3 regions of the Streptomyces sp. NPDC002935 genome follow, and region 1 is predicted to be linked to each of the others. Evidence: riboswitches for the same ligand, from Rfam matches in the RefSeq annotation. Region 1 holds a riboswitch; each other region holds the start of a gene.
The links. Region 1 has a riboswitch for S-adenosylmethionine ahead of ABZX90_RS17440 (putative leader peptide). Riboswitches for the same ligand answer to the same signal wherever they lie in the genome.
Positions count from the first base shown of each region.

Region 2: another riboswitch for S-adenosylmethionine. It lies ahead of thrC (threonine synthase); the one in region 1 lies ahead of ABZX90_RS17440 (putative leader peptide).
Region 3: another riboswitch for S-adenosylmethionine. It lies ahead of ABZX90_RS38130 (aminotransferase class V-fold PLP-dependent enzyme); the one in region 1 lies ahead of ABZX90_RS17440 (putative leader peptide).

Region 1 is NZ_JBEXNW010000011.1:168,594-175,764, reverse strand. It holds gene ABZX90_RS17460 (acyltransferase) at 1-292, opposite strand, end outside; gene ABZX90_RS17455 (MFS transporter) at 658-2,079, opposite strand; gene ABZX90_RS17450 (hypothetical protein) at 2,252-2,524, shown strand; gene ABZX90_RS17445 (glutathione S-transferase C-terminal domain-containing protein) at 2,540-3,304, opposite strand; gene ABZX90_RS17440 (putative leader peptide) at 3,416-3,481, opposite strand; SAM riboswitch class IV at 3,518-3,607, opposite strand; gene ABZX90_RS17435 (hypothetical protein) at 3,808-3,942, shown strand; gene ABZX90_RS17430 (amino acid ABC transporter permease) at 4,110-5,114, shown strand; gene ABZX90_RS17425 (amino acid ABC transporter ATP-binding protein) at 5,213-5,977, shown strand; gene ABZX90_RS17420 (ABC transporter substrate-binding protein) at 6,157-7,171, shown strand, end outside.
Region 2 is NZ_JBEXNW010000042.1:39,112-46,282, reverse strand. It holds gene groL (chaperonin GroEL) at 1-968, opposite strand, end outside; gene ABZX90_RS37715 (cold-shock protein) at 1,360-1,563, opposite strand; gene ABZX90_RS37710 (MoaD/ThiS family protein) at 2,006-2,281, opposite strand; gene thrC (threonine synthase) at 2,278-3,585, opposite strand; SAM riboswitch class I at 3,603-3,759, opposite strand; gene ABZX90_RS37700 (glucosyl-3-phosphoglycerate synthase) at 3,965-4,909, shown strand; gene ABZX90_RS37695 (trehalose-6-phosphate synthase) at 4,988-6,445, shown strand; gene otsB (trehalose-phosphatase) at 6,462-7,171, opposite strand, start outside.
Region 3 is NZ_JBEXNW010000043.1:50,749-57,919, reverse strand. It holds gene ABZX90_RS38145 (Rieske 2Fe-2S domain-containing protein) at 1-391, shown strand, start outside; gene ABZX90_RS38140 (cytochrome bc complex cytochrome b subunit) at 388-2,028, shown strand; gene trpD (anthranilate phosphoribosyltransferase) at 2,167-3,231, shown strand; SAM riboswitch class IV at 3,317-3,433, shown strand; gene ABZX90_RS38130 (aminotransferase class V-fold PLP-dependent enzyme) at 3,623-4,981, shown strand; gene ABZX90_RS38125 (Lrp/AsnC ligand binding domain-containing protein) at 5,021-5,302, opposite strand; gene ABZX90_RS38120 (rhomboid family intramembrane serine protease) at 5,345-6,100, opposite strand; gene ABZX90_RS38115 (hypothetical protein) at 6,254-6,493, shown strand; gene ABZX90_RS38110 (NYN domain-containing protein) at 6,528-7,171, shown strand, end outside.

The sequences.
Region 1 (7,171 bases):
ACCGGACACAGCCCCGGCGTTCGAGCGACGCGGGGATGACGTAACCGCTCACGAGGAAGAACACCAGGACGCCGTACCGGCCGATGTTCACCAGGGGCATCAACTGCTCTCGGGACTCCGCCATGAAGGCGTACGACGAGTGGTCGAACGCCACGAGGAGCGCGGCGACACCGCGCAGCGCGTCCAGCCAGCCCAACCGCGACGGCACGGCGGACCCGCCGGACGCGGGTGGCTGTGCCGGTGCGGAGGGCCGTTGCTCCAGCGGTGGAGGAACGGGAAGTGCGGGTTCCATGGGCTTCCCTGCCTGGACCGAGTCCTGTGGGGTTGAGGGGTTCGTCGGGACGGCCGTGCGGCGGGCCTGCGGAGTTAGGCGGCCGGTCCGGCGACCCTTCCGTGTTCACCGCGAGAGGTCTTCGATCCCCCATCGAAGTGCGGACGCAGGGCGGCGCGGCACGGGACACGCCCTGATGAGGCGGCTTTCGCCGGGATTGACTACGCGCCGCTCAGCGGCTGCGCGCTGCCGAGGCGCCACCGTTTCCGCCAGGGCGAAGCCGACCGGGAGCGCGCCGCCTCCGGGCGTCCCCGATTCCGATGTACCGGTCCTTCGCGGTGAGGGTGACGCTGCCGTCAAGGCCAGTTCGGTACCCGACCGAGGAATCAGCCGTCGTACCGTGCCCGGGTGCCCACCGTGTTGCGCGCGTCGCCGGTGGTTCGGGGAAGGAGGAACGCGGCCGTGAGTCCGAGGAACCCGAGGACGGCGAGGGTGACCATGGCCGCGGCGTAGGAGCGGGTGGTGAACCCGGCGATGAGGATCGTGCCGGCGACGGCTGTGCCCAGCGACGAGCCGAGGTTGGACACACAGCGCGACAGGCCGGAGATCTCGCCCTGTTGGGCCTCGGGGAAACTCGACTGGACGATGTTGACCGATGGGGTCAGCATCACGCCCAGGCCCAGTCCGATCAGCAGGAGCCCGGGTGCGAAGGCCCAGGCGCTGGAGAAGCTGTAGACCGTGGCGATCAGGACGGCGACGCCGGCGATCGTGACGACGAAGCCCGCGATGATCAGCGTGCGTTGGGGGCGGCGCTCGGCGAGACGCTCGGCGGCCAGCGAGGTGGTGAGCAGGCCGAGCGTGGCGGCGGTGAAGATGACGCCGGTCGCGATGGCGTCGTAGCAGCGCACCACTTGGAGGTAGGCGGCCACGGTGAACGACGACCCCATGAGCAGCAGCCATTGGATGTTCTGGGTGATGAGGCCGAGGTTGGAGGTGTGGTTGCGGAACAGGCTGGTGGACAGCAGCGGTTCCTTTCCCGCCGCCTCGCGGGCGCGCACGGAGCGGAAGAACCACAGCAGCGTCAGCGCGCCGAGGGCGAGCAGTCCGGTCATCAGCCAGAGGCTGTTGTCGGCGGCCAGGATGCCCATGACGATGAGGACGAGACCCGTGGCCGAGAGGACGGCTCCTACGGTGTCGAACGGGCGTGTCGGATCGGGCGGAAGCGGGTCCTCGACGTGCCGGCTGAGCACGATGATCAGCGCGACGACCAGGGCCTGGAACACGAATGCGGCCCGCCAGCTGATCCACGACGTGATGAGTCCGCCGATGAGCGGGCCGGCCGCCGCGCCGATGCCGCCCAGCGCCATGATGACGCCGAAGGCCCGGGCGCGGGAGGTCATGTCCGGGAAGAGGAGTGTCGTGAGGATGTAGACGGGCGGGATGAGCAGCGCTGTTCCGACGCCTTCGAGAATCGAGTTGCCGAGGATGAGGACGCCCAGGCCGGGGGAGACGGCACTGAGCAGGGCGCCGACCCCGTACACCGACAGGCCGGCCAGGAAGCAGCGTTTCCGGCCGTAGCGGTCTGTCAGCTTGCCGCCGGGAATCATCAGTGCGGCCATGACGAGCAGGAAGACCGTGATCGCGATCTGCACGCCCTGGACGGTGGTGTCGAGGTCCTCGCTGATGTCGTTGATCATCACGTTCATGTTGGAGCCGGCGAAGCTGCAGATGAACTGTGCGAGGGCGAGCGGGGCGAGAACCCGGCGCTGTGCGACCGACGGCCGCGTCGACGCGTCTGTGTCAGCCATCGTCATTCCTTCTGGCCGCCGGACGTGTGGTGGGTTGTCACGCTCCTACGGTCATAGCCTGCGTCGAACGCCGCCGGACCGCACGTGGACGGGGGCAGACCGGTGGACCCTCTCGACAAGTGCTCTGCGTACTGGGCATGCGCTGTTTCCGGGGATGGGACAGAGTGGGGCCATGGGCCACCTGTGGATGACGTGGTCGATCGAGGGAGTCGGGTCGGCCGGTCAGAACGTCGCTGACGTGGAGGCGGCCTGCCGTGCTCTGATCGGCTCCGTCGAGCGGTCGCGCCGCGCCTTCGACGTGCCGGAGCCGTGGGAGGCGCTCCGCGCGTCGGCGCTGATCCTGCAGGACCAGATCCTGGGCTCGGGACGCGAGGCCCTCGATCAGGGCCGGGAATGGACCTCGACCATGAGAGGCCTGAGCATCGTCCTGATTCCGCGCGGTTGAGCGGGGAGCCGAGCACTACCTCGTTGCCGCCCGGAAGGCGGGGTGGTCGCCGAGGCGGCGTACGTAGTCCTGGAGCCGGGGGTATGAGCAGAGAGCGCCGGCCGGGTCCAGTCGGGTGAGGGCCACCCACGCGTCCACGTCCGCCGCCGTCAGGCTCTCGCCCAACACGTAGGGCCGGGAACCGAGTTGACAGTCCAGCAACTCCAGGGCCGCCGAGAGTTCCGCGGGCCGGGCGGACGGGGTGACGTCGCGGTCCAGCAGGTCGCGGAGGGCGTCGATCTCCGCGGCAAGGGTCGGTGGACGCAGTGTGGAAGGACGGCCCGCGCTGTGACCGGAGAGCAGGCCCGCGAGATCGCGGAGAATGTCGGGGGTGTCGTTGCTGACGATGCGTCCGCTCCATCGGTCGCACAGCGCGGGCGCCGTCAGGGGGCCCTCGTAGTGGTGCTCGGTGGCCTCGTACGCGCGGCGCAGTGAGGCGAAGGCCTCGGGTGTCCCGGCCGGGTGCGTCAGGAGCGTGGTGGCGACCGATTCCTTCAGACCGAGCAGGTCGAGGGTGATCGCGATGCGCAGCGAGAGCGGACAACTCTCCGACAGATACAGCTCGTAGCGGTGCGGTGCCGGGTAGAAGCCGCCGGCCAGGCCGACGCCGATCCGGCTGTGCGTGCTGCGCGAGAGGGCGGACGGGGTCGCCAACTTGAGGCGAAGGTCCGAGGGGAACGAAACCTGGTCACAGGCACAGGAGTTGACTGTGCCGGAAGTGCGCGAAGCTGTCTCGGGCATGACTCTCCCTTGGGGAACGAGGAAGCCACCGCCGCCTTGTGGGCACCAGCGGCCGAATGCGGAGCGACTGCGCTTGTCGCGCCGGTCCGGATCGAACGGACCGGCTGCGGATCAGTAAGCGCTGGAGACACGCAACAGATCGATGTGCAAGCGCCTCGTCAAGCCGTTCCTGGGCATTCCCACCGGTCCCACCTCCGGGGCTCGCGAGACGCGAGACCACGCTTGCCCCGCCGCACCGGCGGGACCCGGGGCACCCCGTCGCGGTGGAAGGGTTGCCTGTCAGCGGGCCGGGGCCGATGACCACATGAGCGGACGAACCCGCACCGTGGGCGCTGACAATCGTGACCGTCCACGCCAGTCTCGGCGCGCCCTGTGACGCCGTCAAGAAGGCCGGGCGCGCGGTCTCACCTGGTGGTCACCCGCATTGACATTCTTTTCGGGGCGGGCCTAACGTGCGGCGCACAACGGGATGCCCCAGGGCCGGAGAGACGACGGTGACGGCGATGTACGCAGCAGACGGGACGACCGCATGGCGGCGCCTCGGCCGCGTCGTGCTGTGCGCCGACCGCTCCGTCGACCTGCTGCGCGTCAACAGCGCGCTGTGTACGGTCATGTGCCGCACCGTCAGCCGAGGCTGACGGTTCTTCCGGTTCTCTGACGACCACTGCTGCCGCGGTGTGTCCTTTCCCCGTCCAGCCCCCCGTTCCGCGTGTGCCCGTGCGGCGCCTCGTGCTGAGCCGTCTTCCGCTCCGCGTCGCGCTGCCGCTTCCGTGGTCCGGGGAGTCCGAATCCGCTGGAGCTCTCCATGAGTCAATCTCCCGGCACCGCTGTGTCCTCCGGATCGGCACCGCTCGCCGAGACGATCCCCCGTACCGACCTCCCCGCCCCGCCCAAGACCCTGACGGCTCAGCGGGTCCTTCCGCTCCGGCGTCCCGGCCGCCATCTCGTCACGGCCGTCGTGCTCGTCCTGGTCGCCCAGATCACCCATGGGCTGGTGACCAATCCCTTCTACCAGTGGGACCGGTTCCAGTACTGGTTCCTCCGCCCGACCATCCTCGACGGCCTGCTCATCACCCTTGAAGTCGCCGTCTACAGCGCCGTGTTGGGCCTCCTCGGCGGCATCCTGCTCGCCCTGGCCAGGCTCTCCCCTAGCCCGGTGCTCCGCGCGGTGAGCTGGGTCTACACCTGGCTGTTCCGGTCGGTGCCGCTGATCGTGGTCCTGCTGTTCCTCTACAACTTCAGTGCGCTGTACCAGACGTTGAGCGTGGGCGTGCCCTTCGGCCCGGCCTTCTTCACCTTCGACGAGTCCCGCCTGGCCACCGACATGGCCGTCGCCGTCATCGGACTGAGCCTCAACGAAGCGGCGTACGCCTCCGAAGTGGTGCGCGGCGGCATCCTCTCCGTCGACCAGGGCCAGCACGAGGCGGCCTCCGCCCTGGGCCTGCCGAAGCGGTACCAGTTCGCGAGGATCGTCTTCCCGCAGGCACTGCGCTCCATCACCCCCAACTACGTCAACCAGCTGATCGGTCTGATCAAGGGCACCTCACTGGTCTTCTACGTGTCCCTGCTGGACCTGTTCGGCTCCGTGCAGAGCATGGGCAGCACCTACCCCGGCGACATCGTGCCGCTGCTCCTCGTCGCCACCGTCTGGTACCTGATCCTCACCAGCGTCGTGTCCGTCATCCAGTTCTACGTCGAGCGGCACTACTCGCGGGGCGCGCTGCGCACCCTGCCGCCGACCCCGCTGCAGAAGGTGCGGAACGGTCTGCGCGAGATGCGGGCCCGAGTCCGGAGGGAGACGGCGATATGACCGGCGACAGGGATCGGACGAGCACCTGGACACGGAGGGCGCGTGCCGCGCAGGCGACGGACACGGCTTCGACGGCCGAGAACGCCGGAGCGCTCCAGGTGCGGCCCGCGGCGCTCCAGGTGCACGACGTGCACAAGTGGTACGGCACCCAACAGGTACTGAACGGCGTGGAGTTGACCGTCCGGCCGGGGGAGGTGACGGTGGTCGTCGGGCCGTCGGGCTCCGGCAAATCCACCCTCCTACGCGTGATCAACCACCTGGAGAAGCCCGAGATCGGCCATGTCAGTCTGAACGGCGAGCTCATCGGCGTACGCAGGCACGGCGAGCGTCTGAAGGAGCTGAGCGAGCGGGTCATCCTGGCCCAGCGCGGCCGGATCGGATTCGTCTTCCAGAACTTCAACCTCTTCCCTCATCTCACCGTGCTGGACAACGTGGCCGCCGCTCCGGTGGCGACCGGCAAGCTGTCCAAGCCCGACGCCCAGGAGCTGGCCCGCGATCTGCTCGCCCGCGTGGGGCTCGCGGACAAGGCCGCCGCCTATCCACGGCAGTTGTCGGGCGGACAGCAGCAGCGCGTGGCCATCGCCCGAGCCCTCGCCCTGCGGCCCGGTGTCATCCTCTTCGACGAACCGACGTCCGCGCTCGACCCCGAACTGGTCGGGGAGGTGCTCGCCGTCATCAAGGACCTGGCCGACAGCGGCACCACCCTCGTCATCGTCACCCACGAGATCGGTTTCGCCCGCGAGATCGCCGACCGGGTGGTGTTCATGGACGCCGGCCGCATCGTCGAACAGGGCCCGCCCGACCAGGTGTTGGACCATCCGCGACAAGAGCGCACCAGGGACTTCCTGAGCAAGGTGCTCTGACCCTGCCCTCCCTGGCACACAGCCAGGCACCCTTCGCGTCCCTGGAGCGAAGCCGGACACCCCTCGGGGAGATGCTCCGGCCTCGCCGTCCGCAGCACACAGCGAGGCACCTCCTCCCCGAATCCGCGGCCCGCCGGGACCGCGCCCCACATCTCATCGCACACCTGACAAGGACAGCCATGCGCACCCTCAGCCCCAACAGCAGACTTCTCCGCGTCGTCACCGCCTCGGTGGCCGTCGCCTCCCTCGCCACCTCCCTCGCCGCGTGCGGGGGAGACAGCGACGCGGCCACCCGGACGCGGAGCGACTCGGCCGGAACCCTCACCATCGGCGCCCTCTCCAACGGCGCGGCCAAGGAAACCCGGGTGAAGGTGTCCGAGGTGAAGTCGATCAGTGCCGAGCTGCCCAAGTCCGTGGCCGAGAAAGGCACATTGGTGGTCGGCGTCGGCGCCCTGCCCGCCGGATCGGCGCCGTTGAACTACGTGGGACAGGACCAGAAGACGCTCACGGGGACCGAACCCGACCTGGGCCGACTGGTCGCCGCGGTCCTCGGGCTGAAGCCGGTGGTGAAGAACTCGACCTGGGAGAACCTGTTCGTCGGCGTCGACAGCGGCAAGGTCGATGTCGCCTTCTCCAACGTCACCGACACCGAGGAGCGCAAGAAAAAGTACGAGTTCGCCTCGTACCGGAAGGACAACCTCGCCTTCGAGGTCCTGAAGAAGAGCACGTGGAACTTCGACGGCGACTACCGGAACCTGGCGGGCAGGACCGTCGCCGTGGGGGCCGGCACCAACCAGGAGAAGATTCTTCTGGAGTGGAAGGCGAAACTGGCCAAGGAGGGCAAGAAGCTCACCGTCAAGTACTACCAGGACAACAACGCCACGGCCCTGGCGCTGTCCAGCGGGAAGATCGACGCCTCCTTCGGCCCCAACCCCGCCGTCGCCTACCACGTGACCCAGAACGCCAAGACTCCCCACCCGACCCGCAACGCGGGCCAGTTCTCCGGCGCGGGTGCGACGCTCCAGGGGCTGATAGCGGCCACCGCGAAGAAGGGCAGCGGGCTCGCGAAGCCCGTCGCCGACGCCATCAACCACCTGATCGAGAACGGCCAGTACGCGAAGTGGCTGGCCGCCTGGAACCTCTCCAACGAGGCCGTCGGCACCTCCCAGGTCAACCCGCCGGGCCTGCCGCTCG
Region 2 (7,171 bases), on a different contig from region 1:
ATGACGACCTTGCGGGCGCGGCCCAGCAGGTCCAGACCCGCGTTCTCCAGCTTGAGGCCGACCTCCTCGGAGATGACCTCGCCGCCCGTGAGGATGGCGATGTCGCCGAGCATGGCCTTGCGGCGGTCACCGAAGCCCGGAGCCTTGACGGCGACGGACTTGAAGGTGCCACGGATCTTGTTGACGACCAGGGTCGACAGGGCCTCGCCCTCGACGTCCTCAGCGATGATCAGCAGCGGCTTGCCGCCCTGCATGACCTTCTCGAGGAGCGGGAGCAGGTCCTTGACGTTCGCGATCTTGGAGTTCGCGATCAGGATGTACGGGTCGTCGAGGACGGCCTCCATACGCTCCATGTCGGTGGCGAAGTACGCCGAGATGTAGCCCTTGTCGAAGCGCATGCCCTCGGTGAGTTCCAGCTCCAGACCGAAGGTCTGGGACTCCTCGACGGTGATGACGCCTTCCTTGCCGACCTTGTCCATCGCCTCGGCGATGAGCTCGCCGATCTGGGTGTCGGCGGCGGAGATGGAGGCCGTGGAAGCGATCTGCTCCTTGGTCTCGACATCCTTGGCCTGCTCAAGGAGGGCACCGGAGACAGCCTCGACGGCCTTCTCGATACCGCGCTTGAGGGCCATCGGGTTGGCGCCGGCGGCGACGTTGCGCAGACCCTCGCGCACGAGCGCCTGGGCCAGCACGGTCGCCGTGGTCGTACCGTCGCCCGCGACGTCGTCCGTCTTCTTGGCGACTTCCTTGACCAGCTCGGCGCCGATCTTCTCGTACGGGTCCTCGAGCTCGATCTCCTTGGCGATGGAAACACCATCGTTGGTGATCGTGGGCGCGCCCCACTTCTTCTCGAGGACGACGTTGCGGCCCTTGGGGCCAAGGGTGACCTTGACGGCGTCGGCGAGCTGGTTCATCCCGCGCTCGAGACCGCGCCGTGCCTCCTCGTCGAACGCGATGATCTTGGCCATGTGAAGTGGTCCTCCCGGACGGGGTGGATTGCTCCGGATCGTGCCCGCGCCCGCGACGGACGGCCTGCAAGCCTTGTGGTTCCTTGCCCCACAGGCCCGCGGGCCTCACTGGCCCGATCCAAGTTCTGTCACTCTCACTGGGAGAGTGCTAACGCCAATGATTAGCACTCGACCCCTGCGAGTGCAAGCGCCTCTCGTGAAAACGGGCCCCACGAGCGGCCTCCGTACGGGCCTCCGGGCGCAGCCTCCGCGCGGCGCCCGAGAAGGCGCTCGCGGGCGCGCGGGCGCGCGCAGGACAGCGGAGGGCGGCCGAGGACGCACGAGAGGCCCGCATCCCTGGTGGGATGCGGGCCCCCCGGCGTGAGTGCGTCGGTGGTCGTTCGCGCCCGGATCAGACGGCGAGTTTGACCATGTCCGCCTGCGGACCCTTCTGGCCCTGCGAGATTTCGAACTCCACTCGCTGACCCTCTTCAAGGGTGCGGTAGCCGTCCATCTGAATCGCGCTGTAGTGCACGAAGACGTCCGCACCACCGTCGACCGCGATGAAGCCGTACCCCTTCTCCGCGTTGAACCACTTGACGGTGCCCTGAGCCATGCCTAACTCCCCTATTACTGGCCCTTGCACAGATCCACACTTCGCGGATCCGGGTCAAACCTCACCCCCCCAACGGTTGGGGGTGTGCGCCGGAACGCGTCGACCGCGGCTGAATGTATCTGTCCAACTGCCGTCTGCAACAGGTCAATCGGACGAGAATTCTGGGCATGGCTGATCGCTGATATGCGGAGAATGTGCAAGGATTCAGGGCAAGTCGGGCCCCGTAAATGCCATAAACGGCTCAAATAGGCGGGGCAGTTTGGCTACTTCTTGTCGGATGCCGGGCAAGAACTCATATGCGTCCGGCATGAAACCAACATCGAAAGCGAAGCGACTTCCCCAACTGTAGCGCGCTCAACCCTACAGAATTGCCCCCTCCGTTTCTCTCACGGAGGGGGCAATTCGATGAACTCAGCGTGTTCGGCATTACCGAGGGTAACGATCAGCCTCCGGCGACGGCCGGAATGATCGAGACACCGACACCGTCCGGGGTCGCCGTCTGAAGGCCCTGCTCGAACCGGACGTCGTCGTCGTTGACGTACACGTTGACGAAGCGGCGCAGCTTGCCCTGGTCGTCCAGAACGCGCGCGGCGATGCCCGTGTGGTTGCTCTCCAAGTCGGCGATGACCTCGGCGAGGGTCGTGCCCTCGGCCGACACCTCGGCGGCGCCCCCGGTGTAGGTGCGCAGGATGGTGGGGATGCGGACGTTGACGCTCATGATGCGAGGCCAGCCTCTCGGAAGGAGTCGAGGTTCGGGCGGATGGTCGCGGTCAGCCCGGTGTCCGAGGCCACCGCGTCCAGAGTCTTGAGGCCGTCGCCGGTGTTCAGCACGACCGTGGTGAGGGTCGGGTCGAGAAGACCGTTCTCGATCAGCTTGCGGGTGACGCCCACGGTCACACCACCGGCCGTCTCCGCGAAGATGCCCTCCGTGCGCGCGAGCAGCTTGATCGCGTCGACGATCTGCTCGTCGTTCACGTCCTCCACCGCACCGCCGGTGCGCCGCGCGATGTCGAGCACGTACGGCCCGTCCGCGGGGTTGCCGATGGCCAGCGACTTGGCGATGGTGTCCGGCTTCTGCGGCCGTACGACGTCGTGGCCGGCCTTGTAGGCGACGGACACCGGGGAGCAGCCCTCGGCCTGCGCGCCGAAGATCTTGTACGGCTTGTCCTCGACGAGCCCGAGCTTGATCAGCTCCTGCAGTCCCTTGTCGATCTTCGTGAGCTGGGAGCCGGAGGCGATCGGCACGACGAGCTGGTCGGGGAGCTTCCAGCCGAGCTGCTCGCAGATCTCGTACGCCAGCGTCTTGGAGCCCTCGGCGTAGTACGGCCGCAGGTTGACGTTGACGAAGCCCCAGCCCTCGCCGGCCGGGTCGCCGATCAGCTCGGAGCAGAAGCGGTTCACGTCGTCGTAGTTGCCCTGGATGCCGACGAGCTCGCCGCCGTAGACCGCGGCCATGACGACCTTGCCCTGCTCCAGGTCGTGCGGGATGAACACGCAGGAGCGGAAGCCGGCGCGGGCCGCCGCGGCGCCGACGGCGCCGGCGAGGTTGCCGGTGGAGGAGCAGGAGAGGGTGGTGAAGCCGAAGGCGCGGGCCGCTTCGATGGCCTGGGCGACGACGCGGTCCTTGAAGGAGTGCGTCGGGTTGCCGGAGTCGTCCTTGACGAAGAGCTTGCCGGCGTCGACACCGAGCGCGCGGGCCAGGTTGTCGGCCTGGACGAGCTTGGTCCAGCCGGGGTTGATGTTCGGCTTCTCGGCCACGTCCGCGGGGACGGGCAGGAGGGGCGCGTAGCGCCAGATGTTCGCGGGTCCCGCTTCGATGCGCTTGCGGAGCTCCTCGGTTTCGTAGGCCGAGAAGTCGTAGGCGATCTCCAGCGGGCCGAAACACTCCTCGCAGGCGAAGACCGGACCGAGCGGGACGCGGTGCCCGCACTCGCGGCAGGAAAGCGCCGCGGCCGGGCCGAGGTCCACCGCTTCGGCGGAGCTCACGGAGTTCGTGGTGCTTGCAACTGTCTGCGCAGCCATGGAGGCGAGGCCCTTTCTCCTCATCTTCCTCACGACGCACTTCGCCGTGAGACGGATTTGGCACCTTCCCTAGCCGGGAGCCTCGCGACGCGATCGACATCGATCGGTACGAGACCGGCTGGAGGGTTGCCGGGGCTTCATCGGGCCGTATCCCTCTGCCCCTCTGGATGAGCGGTATTTAATTGTTGGACTGTTGAACGCGATACGTACCGACGATCCAGGACATGCGATGGTCATCCGCGTTGTTCAAGACTGTAACCGAAGGCCAGGACAGTTGAGATAGTCGTCCGAACCGCGAGACGACGGCAATCGATCTGCCGCTGGCCGCAGCGGGCACGCTGATGAGAGCGTGTGATCAGACAGTGAGGAGCCGCAGACCGTGCTGAAAGAAGTCGAAAGCTGGCTGGGCACACGCTCCTGGTCCCTGACCGACCGCCCGCTCCACAGGCTCATGGCCGCGAAACGCATCACGGGGTCGACGGTCAGTGTCGTGCTGCCCGCGCTCAACGAGGAGGAGACGGTCGGCGAGATCGTCGCGATCATCCGCCACGACCTGATGCAGCAGGTACCCCTCGTCGACGAGATCGTCGTCGTCGACTCGGGCTCGACGGACCGCACCTCCGCGGTCGCCGCCGCCGCGGGCGCGAGAGTCGTGCACCGCGACGACATCCTCCCGCGGATTCCGGCAGTGCCCGGCAAGGGCGAGGTGCTCTGGCGGTCACTGCTCGTGACGAGCGGGGACATCGTCTGTTTCATCGACGCGGACCTCAAGGAGTTCTCGTCCGACTTCGTCTCCGGAATCGTGGGCCCGCTGCTCACCGACCCCGGCGTCGATCTGGTCAAGGCCATGTACGACCGCCCGCTGGGCGGCGCCTCGGGACAGGGCGGCCGGGTCACCGAGCTGATGGCCCGCCCCCTGCTCAACATGCACTGGCCGCAGCTCGCGGGCTTCGTCCAGCCCCTCGGCGGCGAGTACGCGGCCCGTCGCTCCCTGCTCGAACAGCTCCCGTTCCCCGTCGGCTACGGCGTGGAGTTGGGCATGCTCGTCGACGCCCTGCACCTGGTGGGTCTGGACGCCCTCGCCCAGGTCGACGTCGGCGTCCGCAAACACCGCCACCAGGACGGCCAGGCCCTCGGCCGGATGGCCGCCGCGATCTACCGCACCGCCCAGCTCCGGCTGGCCCGCGGGCACCTGATCCGCCCCGCCCTCACCCAGTTCGAGCGCGGCCGGGACGGTTTCCAGCCGCGCACGTACTCGGTCGACACGGAGGAAAGGCCACCGATGACCGAAATCTCCGAGTACCAGCGGCGCAGAGCCGCGTAGACCAGCCCGACCGGCCGGCGATCGCATACGGCCGAAGGGAACGTTTGAGCGTTTCGACACGGGGCTAGGTTTCGAGGCATGGCTTCAACGCACGGTGCCCACCGGATTCTGGTCGCGTCCAACCGCGGCCCGATCACCTACGAGGTACGGGAGGACGACTCGCTGCACGCCCGGCGCGGCGGCGGCGGCCTCGTCTCGGGACTCTCGGCGATCGGGCCGGACGCGGGCGCGCTATGGGTGTGCTCGGCCCTCGGCGACGGCGACCGGGAGGCGGTACGGCGCGGAGTCGGCGAGGACGGCGTGCGGATGCTCGCCATCGACGCCGAGGTGCACGCCGACGCGTACAACGGCATCGCCAACTCCGTGCTGTGGTTCGTCCACCACATGCTGTACCAGACCCCGCTGGAGCCGGTCTTCGACGCGGAGTTCCGGCGCCAGTGGGAGTCGTACCGGACCTACAACCGTGCCTTCGCCGAGGCGCTGGCCGAGGAGGCCGCCGAGGGCGCCTCGGTACTGGTCCAGGACTACCACCTGTGCCTGGTGCCGGGGATGCTCCGCGAGCTGCGCCCCGACCTGCGCATCGGCCACTTCTCCCACACGCCGTGGGCACCCGAGGACTACTTCCGGATGCTCCCCGACGACATCCGCGCGGAGCTGGTGGGGGGCATGCTCGGCGCGGACCGGGTCGCGTTCCTGACCTGGCGGTGGGCGACGGCCTTCATGCTCTGCGCGGAGAAGGCCGACCCCGAGCGCTACTGCGCGACCTGGCCCTCGGGCACCCCCAGGGCGATCGAGCACCTGGACGGCGTCCGGCCGCCCGTGCGCGAGACCCTCGTCGGCGTGCACGGTCTCGGCGCGGACGCCGAGTTCCTGCGCGAGCGCTCCCACCGGCCGGACGTCGAGGAGCGGATGGCCGCGCTGCGCGAGGAGATCGGCGAGGGCCGCAGGACCGTCGTGCGCGTCGACCGGACCGAGCTGTCCAAGAACATCGTGCGGGGACTGCTGGCGTACCGGCAGCTTCTCGACGACCACCCGGAGTGGCGCGAGCGGGTGGTCCACGTGGCCTTCGCCTACCCCTCCCGGCAGGACCTCGCCGTGTACCGGGAGTACACCGCCGAGGTGCAGCGCGTCGCCGACGAGATCAACTCCCGGTACGGAACGCCCGGTTGGACCCCGGTGGTACTGCACGTCAAGGACGACTTCGCGCGCTCGCTCGCCGCGTACCGGCTGGCCGACGTCGCCCTCGTCAACCCCATCCGGGACGGCATGAACCTCGTCGCCAAGGAGGTCCCGGTCGTCTCCGACGAGGGCTGTGTGCTGGTGCTCTCGCGGGAGGCCGGGGCGTACGAGGAGCTGGGCGAGGACGCGATCTCCGTGAACCCGTACGACGTGACCGGTACGGCGCGGGCGCTGCACGAGGCACTCGTCATGCAGCCGGGCGAACGGGCCGAGCGCACCAAACGGCTGGCCGCCGCGGCCACCGCCCTGCCGCCGGCCCAGTGGTTCCTGGACCAACTGCGCGAGCTGGAGGCCTGAGCGGCAGGAGTTTCAGTCAGGTGAGATGGGCCGCGAGGGCCGCGAGGAGGCGGACGACTCCCGGCGGCCCGTCGACCACCAGGTCGGCCCGTTCGGCGAGTTCACCGACTTCGGAGCTGCCGCTGCACACCAGGAGTCCGGGGACGCCGTCGGAGCGGAGCTTGTCGACGGCGGAGAAGGCGGGCAGGTCGCCCAGGTCGTCACCCGCGTAGAGAACGGCTTCGGCGCCGATCTCCCGGACGTACTCCAGGAGGGCGACCCCCTTGTCCATGCCCGGCGGGCGCAGCTCCAGGACCATACGGCCGGGCTCGACGATCAGGCCGTGCCGGGCGGCCAGTTCGGCCAGCGGCTCACGGAGCGCCTCGAAGGCTGCCTGCGGGTCCGCGGCGCGGCGTGTGTGCACGGCGACCGCGCGGCCCTTCTCCTCGATCCAGGTGCCCTGCCAGGCGCCGATCCCGTCGAGGAACCCCGGCAGCTCGGCGCGGACGGTGGCCACACCGGGGTGCGGGGCGGGCGCGGTGACCGTGCCGCTCACCGCGTCCCAGCGCTCGGCGCCGTAATGGCCGAGGACGACGAGGTGCTCCAGGCCGGGGACGCCCGCGAAGCCGCCGTGCCGCACGGCCACACCGGCGGGGCGGCCGGTGACCACGGCGACGGAGGCGACCTTGGGGGCGAGTGCCGCGAGGGCGGGGACCGCGTCGGGGTGCGCTCTGGCCTGGTCGGGGT
Region 3 (7,171 bases), on a different contig from region 1:
GCTCACCTTCGTCAAGCCCGAGGGCCTGGAGGAGCACGACGAGGACTTCCAGAAGGAGATCGCCAAGGCGGCCCTGATGGTCATCCGGCTCCAGCCGGAGGACATCAAGGACAAGCAGGAACTCGACTGGTCCTACGACGGCATCGTGGCCTACTCGAAGATCTGCACCCACGTCGGCTGCCCGATCTCCCTGTACGAGCAGCAGACGCACCACGCGCTGTGCCCGTGCCACCAGTCCACCTTCGACCTCTCCGACGGTGCCCGAGTCATCTTCGGCCCGGCCGGTCACGCCCTGCCGCAGCTGCGCATCGGTGTGAACGACGAGGGTTACCTCGAGGCGCTCAGCGGCTTCGAAGAGCCCGTCGGTCCTGCATTCTGGGAGCGCGGATGAGTACTGCCACCACCTCCGACTCGCGCTCCTCGCGCGAGAAGGCGCCCGCCGGTGAGCGGGTGGCCGACTGGGCCGACGGCCGTCTGGGGATCTACTCCCTGGCCAAGTCCAACATGCGCAAGATCTTCCCCGACCACTGGTCGTTCATGTTGGGTGAGGTCTGCCTCTACAGCTTCATCATCATCATCCTCACGGGTGTGTACCTGACGCTGTTCTTCCACCCGTCGATGAACGAGGTGGAGTACCACGGCAGCTACGTCCCGCTGCAGGGCCAGCTGATGTCCGAGGCGTTCAACTCGACCATGCACATCTCGTTCGAGGTGCGCGGTGGCCTGCTGATCCGGCAGATCCACCACTGGGCGGCGCTGATCTTCCTCGCCGGCATGTTCGTGCACATGATGCGCGTGTTCTTCACGGGTGCGTTCCGCAAGCCGCGTGAGGTCAACTGGGTCTTCGGATTCCTGCTGTTCGTCCTCGGCATGTTCACCGGCTTCACCGGTTACTCGCTCCCGGACGACCTGCTCTCCGGCACCGGTGTCCGCTTCATGGAAGGCGCGGTCCTGTCCGTGCCGATCGTGGGCACGTACCTGTCGTTCTTCCTGTTCGGCGGCGAGTTCCCGGGCGGCGACTTCGTTGCCCGCTTCTACTCGGTGCACGTGCTGCTGCTGCCGGGCATCATGCTCGGCCTGGTCGTGGGCCACCTGATCCTGGTCTTCTACCACAAGCACACGCAGTACGCGGGCCCCGGCAAGACGAACAACAACGTCGTCGGCATGCCGCTGCTGCCGGTCTACATGGCCAAGGCCGGAGGCTTCTTCTTCCTGGTCTTCGGTGTCATCGCGGCCATCGCGGCGATCGCCTCGATCAACCCGATCTGGGCGATGGGTCCGTACCGTCCGGACATGGTGTCCACGGGCGCCCAGCCCGACTGGTACATGGGCTTCTCCGAGGGCCTGATCCGTGTCATGCCGGGCTGGGAGATCAACCTCTGGGGCCACACGCTCGTCCTGGGCGTGTTCATCCCGCTGGTGATCTTCCCGCTGGTCCTGGTCGCGATCGCGGTCTACCCGTTCATCGAGTCCTGGGTCACCGGCGACAAGCGCGAGCACCACATCCTGGACCGCCCGCGCAACGTCCCGACCCGGACCGCGTTCGGTGCCGCCTGGATCAGCTGGTACTTCGTCCTGCTCGTCGGCGGCGGCAACGACATCTGGGCCACGCACTTCCACCTGTCGATCAACTCGATCACCTGGTTCGTCCGGATCGCGTTCTTCGTCGTGCCGGTGCTCACGTTCATCGCCACCAAGCGGATCTGCCTCGGCCTCCAGCGCCGGGACCGGGACAAGGTGCTGCACGGCCGCGAGTCGGGCATCATCAAGCGCCTGCCGCACGGTGAGTTCATCGAGGTCCACGAGCCGCTCAGCCAGGACGCGCTGCACACGCTCACCGCGCACGAGCAGTACAAGCCGGCCGAGATCGGCCCGACGGTCGACGAGAACGGTGTCGAGCGCAAGGTCTCGGGCACGCAGAAGCTGCGCGCCAAGATGAGCGAGGGCTTCTACGGGGAGGACAACCAGATCCCCAAGCCCACCGTCGAGGAGTACAAGGAGATCACGAGCGGCCACGGCCACCACTGATCCCCGGTAGTTCGCCACGGCGAGAGCCCCGTCCAGGCAATGGACGGGGCTCTTTGCCGTCTCGCGGGCTGGATAGGGTGGACTCACCCCGCGCAAGGGGTGAGTCCCTTCGCGTCACCTACGAACCCAGGAGCGACCATGAGCGCTGTGAACCCCGCCGGAGGCGACACCGCGGCGGTCCGTTCCTGGCCCCAGGTACTGAACGGCCTGCTGGAAGGCCGCGACCAGAGCGCGGACGACACGGCCTGGGCGATGGACCGCATCATGCGCGGCGAGGCGACCGACGCGCAGATCGCCGGGTTCATGGTCGCCCTGCGGGCCAAGGGCGAGACCGTCCAGGAGATCTCCGGACTCGTCCGGGCGATGTACGAGCACGCCAATGTGATCGAAGTGCCCGGACACACCGTCGACATCGTCGGCACGGGCGGCGACGGGGCGAAGACCGTCAACATCTCCACGATGTCCTCGATCGTCGTGGCCGGCACCGGCGCCAAGGTCGTCAAGCACGGCAACCGGGCCGCGTCCTCCGCGTCCGGCTCCTCGGACGTCCTGGAGAAGCTCGGCGTCAATCTCCAGCTCACGGTGAAGCGGGTCGCCGAGGTGGCCGAAGAGGCCGGGATCACCTTCTGCTTCGCGGTGAAGTTTCACCCGGCGCTGCGTCATGCGGCGGCGGCACGCGGCCAGTTGGGCATCCGGACGACCTTCAACGTGCTCGGCCCGCTGACCAACCCGGCGCGGGTGAGGGCCCAGGCGGTCGGAGTCGCCGACCCCCGCATGGCGCCGATCGTGGCGGGTGTGTTCGCCGAGCGCGGCAACTCCTCGCTGGTCTTCCGCGGTGACGACGGCCTCGACGAGCTGACCACCACTGCGGGCTCCCATGTCTGGGTGGTCCGCGACGGCAAGGTCACCGAGGAGCGCTTCGACCCGCGTGACGTCGGGCTCGACATCGTCCCGGTGGAGGCCCTGCGCGGCGCCGACGCCTCGTACAACGCGGAGGTCGCCCGGCGCCTGCTGGACGGCGAGAAGGGGCCCGTACGGGAGGCGGTCCTGCTGAACTCGGCGGCGGCCCTGGTGGCCCTGTCGCCGACCGGCGCGCCCCTCGCGGACCAGCTACGCGACGGAATGGAGAAGGCGGCCGAGGCGATCGACTCCGGCGCCGCGAAGCGCACCCTGGACCGCTGGGTGGCCGCCAGCAACGCCTGATCCACCCATGACACGGAGCAAGGCGCAGTCCAGAATCCGGACTGCGCCTTGCGCGTGGATGATCCTCTGGCAAGATGCTGTATCAGGTCATGAGTGACAGCCATCAGGCCCCGGCCGGCTGTCCGGCAACCCTCCGTCCGTGGCGGGGTGCCCCGGGTGAAGACCAGGTCGTAGGCAGCGAGGCCTACGGCAAGCGCGGACCCCTCCCGCCCTTCCGGGCGGATGCAACCAGGGGTCCTGGTCGTTCGAGGGAGCCTTCTGTGAGCAAGCGAATGCGATAGGGCGTCGAGCCCCACCTCCGCACACCCTTTTCACCCTTTCCTGCGCTGAGCCCTGCCTCCGGGCGGCCGGCTCGCGCGGTGATCCCGCCTGCCTCTCACAGGAGCTCGCCATGTCTGTCTCCACCGTTGCCGCCGACCAGACCGTTTGTGCCCCCTTGGCCGTTCTGGGCCGGGATGTCACCGTCCCGCTCGTCACCGGCGGCGAGGTCACCTACGCCGCCCTCGACTACGCGGCCAGCGCGCCCGCCCTTCAGCGGGTGTGGGACGACGTGGCCGCGTACGCGCCGTACTACGGCAGCGTCCACCGGGGCGCCGGCTACCTCTCGCAGCTGTCCACCGACCTCTTCGAGAACGCCCGCAGGACCGTCGAGGAGTTCCTCGACTGCCGCGCCGGCGACCAGGTCGTCTTCACCCGCTCCACCACCGACTCGCTCAACCTGCTCGCCGCCGCTCTCCCGGCCGACTGCCAGGTCTTCGTCTTCGAGACCGAGCACCACGCCTCGCTGCTGCCGTGGCGCGACGCCCGGGTGACGTACCTGAACGCCCCGCGCACCCCGGGCGAGGCCGTCGCGGTCCTGGAGGGCGCCCTCGCCGCCCGTGACCACGGACCGGCCCTGGTCTGCGTCACCGGTGCCTCGAACGTCACCGGGGAGCTGTGGCCGGTGCGTGAGCTGGCCGCCGCCGCGCACGCCCACGGCGCCCGGATCGTCCTGGACGCCGCTCAGCTCGCCCCGCACCACCCGGTGTCGGTCCAGGACCTCGACGTCGACTGGGTCGCCTTCTCCGGGCACAAGCTGTACGCGCCCTTCGGCTCCGGTGTCCTCGCGGGCCGCTCCGACTGGCTGCGCGAGGCCGAGCCGTACCTGGCGGGCGGCGGCGCCAGCCGCAAGGTCGCCCGGCGCGCGGACGGCGGCGTGGACGTGGAGTGGCACGACAGCGCCGCCCGGCACGAGGCCGGCTCGCCGAACGTCATCGGCGCGTACTCGATCGCGTCGGCCTGCAAGGCGCTCACCGACGAGGGCTTCGACAACCTCGTCGCCCGTGAACAGCACCTGATCCGTACCGTCCGCGCGGGTCTCGCCGAGGTCCCGGAGGTCCGGGTCCTCTCCCTCTTCGGCGACGACGCCCCGCGGGTGGGCGTCATCTCCTTCGTCGTCGAGGGCTGGAACAGCTCGCACTTCGCCGCCGCGCTCTCCGCCGAGTACGGCATCGGGGTCCGCGACGGCCTCTTCTGCGCCCACCCGCTGGTCCGCACGCTGCTCGGCAGCGACCCGGGGACCCAGGGGGAGTGCGGCGCCCCCGAGGCGGCCCCCGGCGAGAAGTCCCTCAACGCCATCCGCGTCAGCTTCGGGGCCGGTACCCCCGACGAGCACGTCGAGCGCTTCGTCCGCGCGGTGCGCGAACTCGTCCGGGACGGCGCCCGGTGGCAGTACCGCACCGAGGACGGCCGCTGCGTCCCGGCGGTCTGACCCCCGCGCCGGTACCGCCCGGAGGCGGTGTTCCGTCGGTCAGGAGTCGAGACCGATGGCGAACGCCGCCTCCAGGTCGTGCTCGGAGTATGTACGGAACGCCACATGCGTGTCCGTCGCCTCGACGCCCGGGATCTTGCTGATCCTGCCGGGGATGACGTCCGCGAGGTCGTCGTGGGCCTTGACCCGGACCATGGCGATCAGGTCGTAGGTGCCGGTGACGGAGAAGACCTCGCTGACGCTCTCCAGCGACGCGATCGACTCGGCGATCTCGGGGATCCGGTCCACGCTGGTCTTGATGAGGACGATCGCGGTGATCACGGCTTGTTCTCTCCCTCGGGGGCCACTATTGGGGATCTCACCCTACTCGCGGTCCACCTGGCCCGGCTGTTCCGCCGGGGGCCCCGGCACCGCCCCCAGGGAGGCCGCGGCGGTCGTACGGCGGCCGAACCGCACCCACGCGTAGACGAAACCCGCGGAGAAGCCCACGAGGTGGGCCAGATAGGCGACCCCGGGGCCCGATTCGCTGCGGCCCGCCGCCAGCCACTGCAGGGCGAACCAGAACGGCAGCACCACCCAGGCCGGGAACCGCAGCGGCAGGAAGAACAGGAACGGGAAGAGACTGGTCACCCGGGCCTTGGGGAACAGGTACAGGAACGCGCCGAGCACGGCGGAGATCGCCCCGGAGGCCCCGACCAGGGACTGCTGCGAGGTGGCGTTGGCGGCGGCGTAGCCGAGCAGGGCCAGATATCCGCAGCCCATGTAGAAGAGGGCGAACTCCCCATGGCCCATGCGTTCCTCGGTCATCGCCCCGAAGACGTAGAAGAAGAGCATGTTGCCGAGAAGGTGGAGCCAGCTGCCGTGGATGAACAGGGCTGTGGCCGGGGTGAGCGCCTCGCGCGGGGCCCCGCCGAACAGGTCCGCCGGCACCACGCCCCAGCGGCGGAAGTACGCCCGCTGGGCGACCAGCAGTTCGTCCCCGGTGCCGTACGCGGGATCGAGGCCCGAGGCGGGACCGATCACGAAGATCAGACAACACAGGACGATCAGCCCGTACGTCACCGGCGCCGACTGACCCCGCAGCGCCCTGCCGACCGCCGTACTCCAATTGCCGATCATGGTGCAGAGCATGACGTAACGGGACCGAAGCACACAGGCCGCCTCGCCGCCGCGGACAGCCGAGCGTCGAGTACCCGCCAGGCCGTAGGGTTACGAGCCACATGCGCCGGGAGACCGGCGTTGGACGGACACTAGAAGGAAAGCGACTGCCCTATGACAGTTCCCCTGCCCGACGCCAAGACGCGCTGGCGCTGTGCCCTCTGCGGCAACCTCACGCGTTTCGACGTGACCCGCTCCTCGAAGGTCGTCGAGTACGTGCACCTCGACCTGGCCGGTGAGCCGAAGGTCGAGGAGCGCGAGGTGGTCAGTGAGACCATCGAGTCGGTGCGGTGCCGCTGGTGCAACGCGGTGGATCAGGTGGAACTCGTGGACAGGCCGGGCGCCGGCTCCTGAGGGAGCGGGCCCCGCACGGATATTGGGGTGACGGATGGTGGAGACCACAGGCGGGGAGCCGGACGACGGCACCGCCGAGGTGCTCGACCGTCCGCTGCCCGACGGCGTGCGCCGACGCGTCGTGCAGATCGTCTCGGACGGTTTCGGCGGGCTGACGGTGGCCGAACTGCCTGTTCAGTTGAGGCAGTACGCCCGGTTCGCGCCGAACCGGCGAGCCAAGTTCGCCGGTAACGCCATGGCCGCGGCGCTGGAGACGGACCCGCTGTTCAGACAGCGCATCGCCGAGAAGCTGAGAGAGGCCCAGGCGGAGATCGTCGGAGCCCTCGAGTCGGGCGCGCCGCCCCCGGCCGCGGATCCGCTGGACGTGGCGGCCGCGGCCTATGTTCTGCGTACCGCGGGCTGGGTGAAGCTGGTGACCGCCGCGGGCGAGGAGGCACTGCGGGCGGACGCCGAGCGCGCCGACGACGAGAACCGTGCCGAGCTGGAGCGGCTGCGCGAGGAACTCGCGGAGGCCCGCGCGCAGACGAGGGCCGAGACCGAACGGCTGCGCACGGAGATGGAAGCGGCCAGGAAGGAAGCGGAATCGCTTCACCGCAAACTGCGCAGCGCCCTCAGCGACGTCAAGCGCGGCGAGGCGGCCCTGCGCAAGCTCCAGGCCGAGACGGACGGGGCGAAGGC